One region of the Bacillus sp. 3255 genome, then DNA from elsewhere that is predicted to be linked to it. Evidence: a T-box and tRNA genes for the amino acid it is inferred to sense, from the RefSeq annotation. Region 1 holds a T-box; the other regions hold tRNA genes.
The links. A T-box is a leader RNA that pairs with one kind of tRNA and senses whether it is charged. The one in region 1 lies ahead of J2X61_RS21915 (arginine--tRNA ligase), so its partner is inferred to be a tRNA-Arg.
Positions count from the first base shown of each region.

Region 2: it encodes a tRNA-Arg, which carries the amino acid that the T-box ahead of J2X61_RS21915 (arginine--tRNA ligase) is inferred to sense. The anticodon was not compared.
Region 3: it encodes a tRNA-Arg, which carries the amino acid that the T-box ahead of J2X61_RS21915 (arginine--tRNA ligase) is inferred to sense. The anticodon was not compared.

Region 1 covers NZ_JAVDUS010000015.1:123,507-126,781, reverse strand. The annotation lists gene J2X61_RS21915 (arginine--tRNA ligase) at 1-1,297, opposite strand, end outside; T-box leader at 1,346-1,578, opposite strand; gene J2X61_RS21910 (EamA family transporter) at 1,627-2,502, opposite strand; gene J2X61_RS21905 (GDYXXLXY domain-containing protein) at 2,563-3,275, opposite strand, start outside.
Region 2 covers NZ_JAVDUS010000029.1:37,777-41,051, forward strand. The annotation lists gene asnB (asparagine synthase (glutamine-hydrolyzing)) at 1-319, opposite strand, end outside; gene J2X61_RS33030 (hypothetical protein) at 498-854, shown strand; gene J2X61_RS33035 (DUF4023 family protein) at 901-1,014, shown strand; gene J2X61_RS33040 (hypothetical protein) at 1,442-1,576, shown strand; tRNA gene J2X61_RS33045 (tRNA-Arg) at 1,813-1,886, opposite strand; gene J2X61_RS33050 (hypothetical protein) at 2,066-2,962, shown strand; gene tig (trigger factor) at 3,070-3,275, shown strand, end outside.
Region 3 covers NZ_JAVDUS010000016.1:181,624-184,898, forward strand. The annotation lists gene gap (type I glyceraldehyde-3-phosphate dehydrogenase) at 1-85, opposite strand, end outside; gene J2X61_RS23435 (sugar-binding transcriptional regulator) at 164-1,186, opposite strand; tRNA gene J2X61_RS23440 (tRNA-Arg) at 1,425-1,496, shown strand; gene clpP (ATP-dependent Clp endopeptidase proteolytic subunit ClpP) at 1,697-2,278, shown strand; gene J2X61_RS23450 (stalk domain-containing protein) at 2,740-3,275, opposite strand, start outside.

The DNA of each region.
Region 1 (3,275 bases):
CTTTGCCATCCGACGTATCGATGCCTAGCCCCGCTGCCGTGCCCGGACTGAGTGACACGACGCCATAACTCACATGCTTGAGCTGGCTGGCCTGTTTCTCGTATCCCAGCACCTCCAGCGCGAGCTTCACCATCTCCTGCGGATATTGCTGGCGATAGTCGATAACGTTAATGACCATATCCGCGTGCCCGATCGGTTTTTTACGGCCCTCGGCTGCTGTGGACCAAAGTCCGTCTTCCCATTTTTTATAGACAAAGTCATTCTCGAGCAGTCCGAACTTCCACAGATGATAAGCGATGTCCTTGGCCGTATAGGTCAGAATGCCGTTAGAACGCACGAGCACCTTATCTCCCTGAAAGTCTTGGCTATCCGTTGACGCATCCGCGCTGTCCTCCGCCTGTTTGAGCACCCAGCAGCCGGCCAGCTTCCCTTCCGTCACTTTGTGGAACATGTTCGTTCGGTTTAACAGCTCGAACGTCGTATCCCAGAATCCGGCGCGAACGATGGAGCTCTCCCAGACCAGCACATCGTAGTTGATACCGAACTGCTTCATTTCCTCCAACTGCTCGCGGACGATCCGTTCCGCCACCAGAGCGCCCATCCAAGCCAGATTGGATGTACCGCTCTCAATCGCGTGCAGCACGACAGCGCGCTGCTCCGCCAGCTCCGGCTGCGCTTTATAAGCCTGATTCACCTTCGCGTACGTTTCCCAACAGAAATCGCCGAAACGCAGAAACGCTCCTTCGGATTGCGTATGAAGAATGCCTACCACCGTATCCGCCAGCTGATTGCCAAGGTCGTCGATGTAGTTGTGCACCTCCACCTGATAGCCCGCATGAGACAGCATGCGAGTGAGCGTATCCCCGATACAGGAATTACGCAGATGGCCCACATGCGCCGCTTTGTTCGGATTGATCGAGGTATGCTCCACCAGCACCTTCGTTTGCTCGCGACGCATACGCTGCTTATCCTCCGTCTGATAAGCGCCGGAAGCCCATACGTTCCAATCGATATAGAAATTCAGAAATCCGGGAGCCACGGCAGCTACCTTGCGGAACAAGCCCTGCACCGAACCGCCTTCTTCGATGCGGCTTTGCAGCTCCCCGGCGATTTGCAGCGGTGATCTGCGTACGATCTTGGCCAATTGCATAGCAATATTGGAGCTGTAGTCTCCATGCTCGGGATGTGCGGGATGCTCGGTCAAGATCTTCAATTGTGCCGGGCGTTCGGCGGCATAGGCAGCGAGCAGCGCTTCGACATGCCCCTCCAGTTCTGCAAGGATAAGCTGTTGAATCATGGATAAACCCTCCCTCTCTCGAATAAATACAAAAAGCCCCCGTCTCTAATAAGAGACGAGAGCTGTTTCATTCCCGCGGTACCACTCTAAGTGTTAAATCTGCGGATGATGTCCGGATTTAACCCCTCCTAAGATAACGGCATGCGCCGGATCCCCCTACTCACCAGTTCGGGAGACCATCTCCCAGGTCCGCTTCGTTCCTGACATTCGTACCGGTTCCCACCAATCCCGGCTCGCTGCGACTGTCCGACAAGAACTACTGTCCTGTTCCTCAATGTTCACTATCAAGTTATGAATTGACTGAATATTACTGCAATAAGTGCCGTTTGTCAAGAAGCAACCAACTTCATCATCACAATTCCGATAAAAGCAAGCGCCAGCCCGGACTGCTCCAGCCTGGAAAACCTGTCCTTCAATATAAATCGCGTGTACAGCAGTACGATTAGCACGTTTAGTGCAACGACGGCGGATACAAGGCCCGCCTTGCCATGTTCAAAGCCATGCAGGATGAAGATCATGCCGACCACATTCGTTATCCCCACGAGCATCCCGAACAGAAATGTGCGCTGCTCCGACCATTTCGCAGAGGAGATCGCCACTTCCTTTCCGGGTTCCCGTGCCGACTGGTCCTTCAACCACCATAGTCCGAAACATACGGTGCCTGTGGCGAACATGCAGAACAGCGTCGGAAACAGCGGAGCGGATACGAGCGTCGTCCATTTGCCCGAGAGATCGTTACCGGCGAAGAGCAGCAGCGCCAGCGCTCCCCATCCGGCCCCTTGCAAATTCTTCATCGTGATTTCATTGGAATATCGGACGACGAGGATGCCGATGACAATGATGACGAAGGCTGCAAACTGCAGCATATTCAGCCGTTCGTCCCAGATCAGGTAGGCGACGAAGACGACGACGACGGATGGCAATCCCGTGAGGATGGCCACGAGCGAGGCTTTCCCTACGGCAAAGCCTTTGAACATACTTGCGTTAGCTCCGAAGGAAAACAGCCCCATCTGAACGCCGATCAGCGCCGAAACCGTCCAATCCTGATGCAGAAGAAAAGCGCTGATACCGCTGATCAGAGCGCCCATGAAAAATGTGCCGCAGAGCAGCACATTCCGATTCAGCGATTGCTGGCTGGTCCAGTGATAGAGGATGCCCCGGAGCCCGAAGCTTAGAGCCGCAAGCACGGAGTACATAAGCCACATGCGAAATGCTTCCCCTTTCTAACAACATGCCAAGATCGGGTAATTTTATCACACTATGCGCTATTGAACAACCGTCTGCTGCAAGATCAGCCGCTCCAGAATGGCATCGCCGTTCTTGGAAACCTTCACTTCGGCGAACTTCGCCTGCCGTTCGTAATCGCTGCCGGTTCCTTCTGGGATGAAATAGTGCTCGATGCCGTATTCCACGGTTTCGAAGCCGGTCCGTTTGCCGTTCAAACGAACTTCACCTGCCGCCAGCGGCTCCCCCTTCTTATAAACGCGGCTGAACTCATAAACGCCCGTGGCTGCATTCGGAGCCAGCACGACCGTAATGCGTTTGGAGGCGGCCTCCTCCGGCCTGTCGCCAAAAATAGGCGGCTCCGAAATCGTGTACCGCAAGCGCACATAATCGCCTTGGATCAGCGAGCGCGGGTCGAGCGGCTCCAGCTGCAAGCGGATCTGCTGGCCGCTTGCGAGCAGCCACTCGCTTTTGCCGATCTGCAGCGACATCGCGGCAATTTGCAGCACGACCAGCACGGCGATCACAAGGCGGTTCGCCGCATAGTCGGTCTTCGCAGCGGGTTCCGCCGCCGCCTCAGCGTGCTTCTTCTCGTACCATACGGTGAAGGCGAGAATCAGAATGCCTAGTATCGCGAAGGTGAACGACTTGTGCAGCAGCTTCCAGGCGAGATCGTAATATTTGTACACAAGGAACGCTGTCCAGAAGCCCATCGACCAAGCGAACACCCATCTGATTTGCAGCTGTTTGCTGA
Region 2 (3,275 bases), on a different contig from region 1:
GCAGCACTTCCGTATCGCATGTCGTGCGGAAATGATGACCGCGCAGCTCCAGCTCTTTTTTCAGCTCAGGGGCATTATAGAGTTCGCCATTATATACGATTGTATAGGTGTAGTCGCCTTGTTTCCGGACCATGGGCTGAGCGCCGTTCTCCGGATCCATGACACTAAGCCGCCGATGGCCGAGAGCGCAATGCTGCGAGATCCAGGTGCCGGAAGCATCCGGTCCGCGCAAATGGAGCGTTTCCGTCATATTTTCTAGAATGGACGGGTACCCGGTCAAGTCTTTCCGCCAATCTATCCAACCCGTTATTCCGCACATAGACGTTCCTTCCTTTCTTTATGAAGAGAGCATAATGATAAAAGGTATGCGGAATGGTGGCATATAATGTCTGTCCGAACGTCGAGGGGGGTCGACTTTTCAGACGGATTTTGTGTTTTTAGATGAAGCCTGTTACAATTAATCCAATTCTTACTTACTAAAGGCAAAGGTGATGACGATGAAAAAGAAGCATTCCAAAGCGCAGATTGATTATCTGGCAGCCAGAGAGCATTTTTTACAAATCAGTAATCAAGCGGATAAACGCATTAATGAGTTGAAAGAGGCTGGCAAAGAAATCGGTCAAGCCGAGTTGGAAGAAGTGATCGAGCGCGTCGGCTTGCACCGTGCCTATAATGAGCTGACCCAAGCCGAGAACGTTCTCATCAACTGGACGCAAACCGCCATCAAATCGGAGCCTGCTTTTATCGAGCAACGCAGTCAGATCGAGGAGCTTTATGAGAAAGCCAAAGTGGATGCCGAATCCAGAGGAGCTCTTCTTAATTTAGCTATGCGTTTAAATTTAGAGCTTGCGTGACATGCTAAAAGGGTAGTGCCATTCTTTCTTCAGGAGGCGAATGCTCATGGATAGCCATTTCATCAGCAAGCTGCACGACAAGCAGAGGAAAGCCGCGAAGAATTTCAGGACTCAAGGTGACGGTCGACCGGGCAGTAACTTGCCTAACAACAAGCACTAACGTCTAATGGCACCACCGGGAGCCCGCAGAGAAGTTTCTCTGCGGGCTTTTGTTATGCTCGGGTATTTTCGGGTGTGGTGTTAACGAACCCAGACCCGAACTGAGCCTGGCCCGAACCGAGCCTAGGCCCTGGTCTCCCCTACCGGCCTAACGGACACAGCGGCGCTTATTTTGCCAAATATCGCCGACTGGTAATTGTAACGGACACCAGTGCCCCTATTTGCCCCATTTTGAAGGAAACATCCCCCGAAATAGGCAAATAAGAGCGCTGGTGTCCGTTAGAAGCGAGGAGGGGGCATTATCGCGGCAATAACGGCGCTGGTGTCCGTTAGCCCGGCATAAAGTGGTTATTTCATACAGCATATTAGCTCCGCTGTAGCTCCATACTAGTAGAGTGATCAATTCACTTCTAGGAGGAATCATTCATATGGGTGGTAAAGGGAAAAGCATGAAGCAGAAAATACAAAGCACCATCGATCATTCCAAGCAATCGTCGCGGATTCAGTCTAACCTGGACTCTACGGAGCCAGGCCATTTGCCCCCGAACCGGCCGCACGTGTAATGCCGAAAAGGAGCCTCCCCGCTCGAGGGGAAGCTCCTTTTTATTTTCTCTTTTGTAGGACCTCCAAAAACTCTCGACTGGCGCTATTGATGAATTCTAGCAGTTCCCGAATTCATAGATAGGCGACCCAAAGGGAGCCATAAAAAGCACATCCGAGTTAGTCAGAATAACGCACTTATAATAGAAGAGAAAAAATAAAAGACCACGATTTCTCGTGGTCTCTTCGTCTTGCAGAACGTCCCAGGAGGGATTCGAACCCCCGACCGTACGCTTAGAAGGCGTATGCTCTATCCTGCTGAGCTACTGGGACATAGATCACTTCTTACCGCCCGGCACGTGGCTGTTTGGCGAAGCAAGAGTAATACTATCACATCGTTTTATGGGAAGTCAACCCTTCTTATAAAATTATTTTGCATTCGTGGAAACAATCAAGTAAACTGTCACCAGCGAGAACAAGATCTTGAGGTGATCCACATAACTGAAGCATCGATGAACAATGTGATTCTTTTTCCGAAAACCATACAGTATTACGAGGATGAACTGACCCGCTTTCTACATAAGGAGCAGTATAGCGACGCTCTCCAGCTGTTGACTTTTCTGCTGCAATTTCCGGGAATCGATCCGCTCAAAGCGGAACAATGGGGGGCGCTGCTCGTTTGGCTGCAAACGATGTTTCCCGAGACGATGTTCCCGGATCAGGTGCCGTCCGAGGAAGATTTGGAGGCGGAAGAGGATTTGCTGCGCCAGTACATTCATGAGAAAGCAGCCGATGACGGTGCTTACGCACAGAAACTGATCCAGTCCCTCCGAGAAGGAACATTAGAACAACAAGTGAGCTCTCTGGAGCAGTTGAGCTTCATCGACCGGCCGGAAATTGGCGCAGCCATTAAAGAATGGCTGTACGAGAGACCGCGGCATCCGCACATTCAATTCAAGGCGTTGCAGGCGCTGAAGCAGCTTGGGGAACAGGGAATCGTGGAATTCCCCAAGAATGGAACCCGGATTGCTGTAGATATTGAGGAGACTCCGCTGTGCCCGGAGGAATTTCCAATGCAAATCCGTGATATGATTCGCAGAGTAGGGGACATTAGTGAAATAAACCAACCCGATTTTGTTTATTTTGCAAAACAGATGTGGCAGGAATTTCTGGCCTATGCTTACGGAACGTCGCTGTATACGGATTTGGTGCGGACGGAGGAAGGGGCCGTCGACATCTGGGCATCCGCGCTGCACGTGGTTCTTCAAGAGCAGCTGTTCGGATCCGTGGACCGGGAGGAACTGCTTGATACCTACGGAATTGTGGATTCAATGTCACTTCCGTGGAAGCGCGCACACCTTGTCCTGCAAGCGTTTGTGAAGCAGTTTGACCCTGATTCATCAAAGTGAGTAGGCGCGCCTTGAAATGAATTTGTTATATGTTATAATAGAATGGTTATAATGAGCGTAACGTGAAAACTATGTCATCGTACATTTTTGGAAGGGGAAAGCATAAAATGAAAGCAAGTTGGGAAAAAATAGAGAAGAACGTAGGCGTTCTTGAAGTGGAAGTTGGCGCTGAGCGCGTCGCAGATGCACTTGATAAAGCATTCAAAAAAGTATCCGCGAAAGTGAATGTTCCAGGATTCCGTAAAGGTAAAGTGCCGCGTTCGATCTTTGAAGCTAAATTTGGCGTTGAAAGCCTGTACCAAGATGCACTGGA
Region 3 (3,275 bases), on a different contig from region 1:
CGATTTGCACATCAGGGTTGTTCAGAGCTGCGCGGAATACGTTACGACCGATACGTCCGAAACCGTTAATACCTACTTTTACCATTTGGAATTCCTCCTAAGATTAACAAATTGTATTTATTTCAAAACGCATCTAATACAAGCCTACGTTATGATGTCTCGCTTACACATGTTTCATAATCTCAATGGCTGCCGCTTCATCGGTGACCAGCACATGCTCTTGGCCATGCCGGAGTACAGAAGCGATCGCTTCTCCTTTGCTCTTGCCCCCAGCCACGCCGATGACGACTTCCGTCCGCTGCAGATCCTCCAAGCGCAATCCAACCGTAGGCATCTTGTGCACGACATTTCCTTGGCGGTCAAAATAATATCCGAACGCCTCCGCCAAAGCACCGTCTGCCTGCAAGCTGCGCGTCGTGTCGGCATCCACCTTACGCCTTCGAGCCATGACCATAGCATCTCCGATACCGTGTATTACGATGCGACAACTCCGCACGGCGTCAACAACTTCCTTAATCTGCGGATCTTGGATTAGCGTCTGGTACGCTTCCTCACCCAGATGATCCGGCACATGAAGCAGCCTGTATTTCCCGCCTGTCTTCTTGGCCATAATGGAAGCGATGGTGTTCGCCTGCATATCCACGCTTTCGCCAAGTCCTCCCCGGGCCGGTACGAACCAGTTGCCCTTCATGGACGAGGATATCGCCAAATTGTTCGCAATCTGCGCCATGGTCGAACCGCCGGTAACGGCTATAATATCGCCCTTGGCCACGTATTTCCGCAAGGCTGCTGCTCCTGCGCGTCCAAGCTCCTTCTTCGTGAAGACCGAAGTGTCCGTATCGCCCGGAACGACGATGACTTGCTTGAGGCCGAACGCCTTCTCGATGCTTTCCTCCAGATCCGTCAGTCCGAAAGCAATCTTGACGATCGGCTGCATATCTTCCAGCAGCTGACGACCGGTCTCGCTAATCTTCATCCCTGAGGCATCTGATTCCAGAAGTCCTAGCTCCTTCAGGAATTCGACTTCACCGCGGAGCACCCGCTCCGTCATGTCGAGCGAAGAAGCTAGCGTTCTGCGTCCGACTACACCGGAGACCAAGATATGATGGAGAATGGAGTACCGCTTCTTCATGATGTCCATGAGATCCGGCAAGAGCTTTTTCTGAATGTCAAGAATTTCTCTCATATGACGACCTCTGACGCTCCTGATTCCGTGATGGACGTTTTATGTCCCGGGTCTACATTTTGTGTCCCACCCGGGTAAAAAAAATTGGCCTTGCTCGTTTTTTATTATAACCAATATCGGCAGAACATTCAACAATTGTTCATATAATTTTCTGAAAAATGTGCGAATCAGGGAATGTCTTGCTTTTTGCGCGGAGGTGACATATAATAACCCTTGCTTCGCTTTTTTTAATTCTTGTGCGCCCGTGGTCCAATGGATATGACGTAGGCCTCCGAAGCCTGAGATAAAGGTTCGATTCCTTTCGGGCGCGTACTAGTGTGAATAACGCGTATTACAGCAGAATAAGCACAAACACAAGAGAAATCAGTCGGTCGACTGATTTTTTTTGATGTTAGTTTGACCTTTCTTGACCTTTGGATGTTTTTTCGTTATCATACTTGTAGATACTGTAAAAAGTATGCACCAGAATTAATCATTTAAACCATGTACCCACCCAAGGAGGTCATTCTCATGAGTTTTATCCCTATGGTCGTCGAACAGGACGCGCGCGGTGAAAGAGGATATGACATTTACTCACGCTTGCTGAAGGACCGCATTATTTTCTTAGGCACGGGCGTTAACGATGTCGTGGCGAATTCCATCATTGCTCAGTTACTTTTCTTGGCCGCCCAAGATCCTGATAAAGATATCTCGTTATATATCAACAGCCCTGGCGGTTCCATTACTGCCGGCATGGCGATCTATGACACCATGCAGTTCATCAAGCCGGACGTGTCCACTATCTGTGTTGGTATGGCCGCTTCCATGGGCGCTTTCCTGCTGACGGCAGGAGCCAAAGGCAAGCGCTATGCGCTGCCGAACAGTGAAGTCATGATTCACCAGCCGCTTGGCGGCGCTGAAGGCCAGGCCTCCGACATCGAAATTCGCGCGAAGCGCATTTTAAAGATGAGAGACAACCTGAACAAAATCCTCGCAGAGCGCACAGGACAAACGTTCGAGCGCATCGAGAAGGATACGGACCGCGACAATTTCATGAGCGCTGCGGAAGCGATGGAATACGGACTTATCGATAAAGTCATCGAGCGCGTCTAACCCATACGAAGTGAAGAAACCAGCCTGCAAAGCCGCTCCTGCGAGCGGCTTTGCGGCTGGTTTTTTGCTGTTCGCGGATGGATAACGTAACGGGAATATCTCCCGTTATTCTTCAATCCATCGCGGTCTCCAGCTTGATTAACTGGAAATCATCACGTTAATTTCCAAGAAACTCTCCCATTTCTGCGGCGTGACGGCAAATTAACGGGAGAATTTCCTGTAACCCCCCTTCAACTGGGGCATAACGCAGGAATTAACATGATAAATTCCCGGTAATTGATTCCGTCAAGCCTTCAGCCTTACGCTCCCCCTCGGGCTGCCATAGGTTCTCCGCGGAATGCCTCTCTGCGCAAGCCCTCTGCCAGCCGCCAGCTGCCTGCTCCAAAACAAACAAGAGCCCCAGAGACTCCCCGGCGAAATCATGCGATTCCGCCAGCGGGAGCACTCCTGGGCTCTTCTTTTTACTTCTTATCTTCCAACGGGTAGAAGATCAAATCGATCGGGAACGCCGATCCCGCCGGAGGCGTGAACTCGATATCGAGCGCATCTTCCGTGCCGGTCGTGCGCGCCAGCACTTGCATGCCGTCGAACGCTGTAATTACGCCGGACCACGGCACCGGCATGATCTCGCCGTTAATTTTGAACGGCCCTTTGAACACGCCGCCTCTAGCCATCATCATAACCGCCATTTTGCGCGGCTTATCGGCATGAATCTTATAAACGACGCCGTAGTTTCCGCCGTTCTCCACATTCTGCTTCCGCATCACATCATAGCCTTTGACGAACGGATCCGTCTTATTATCACCTATGGTGAGCACGGAAGTCTTCGTGAAGCTTGCCGCATCGATATCCCACTTAAGCTCCGATATCGGGAACGTCCCGCGCACATGGCCGTTGAACGCCAAGTACGGAAGCTCCTTCACCGTCGACGTCATAAGCCTTTGATCGGTTACACCGAAGGTGATTTGCAGCTCACCATCCGTTTCCACATCGTAGA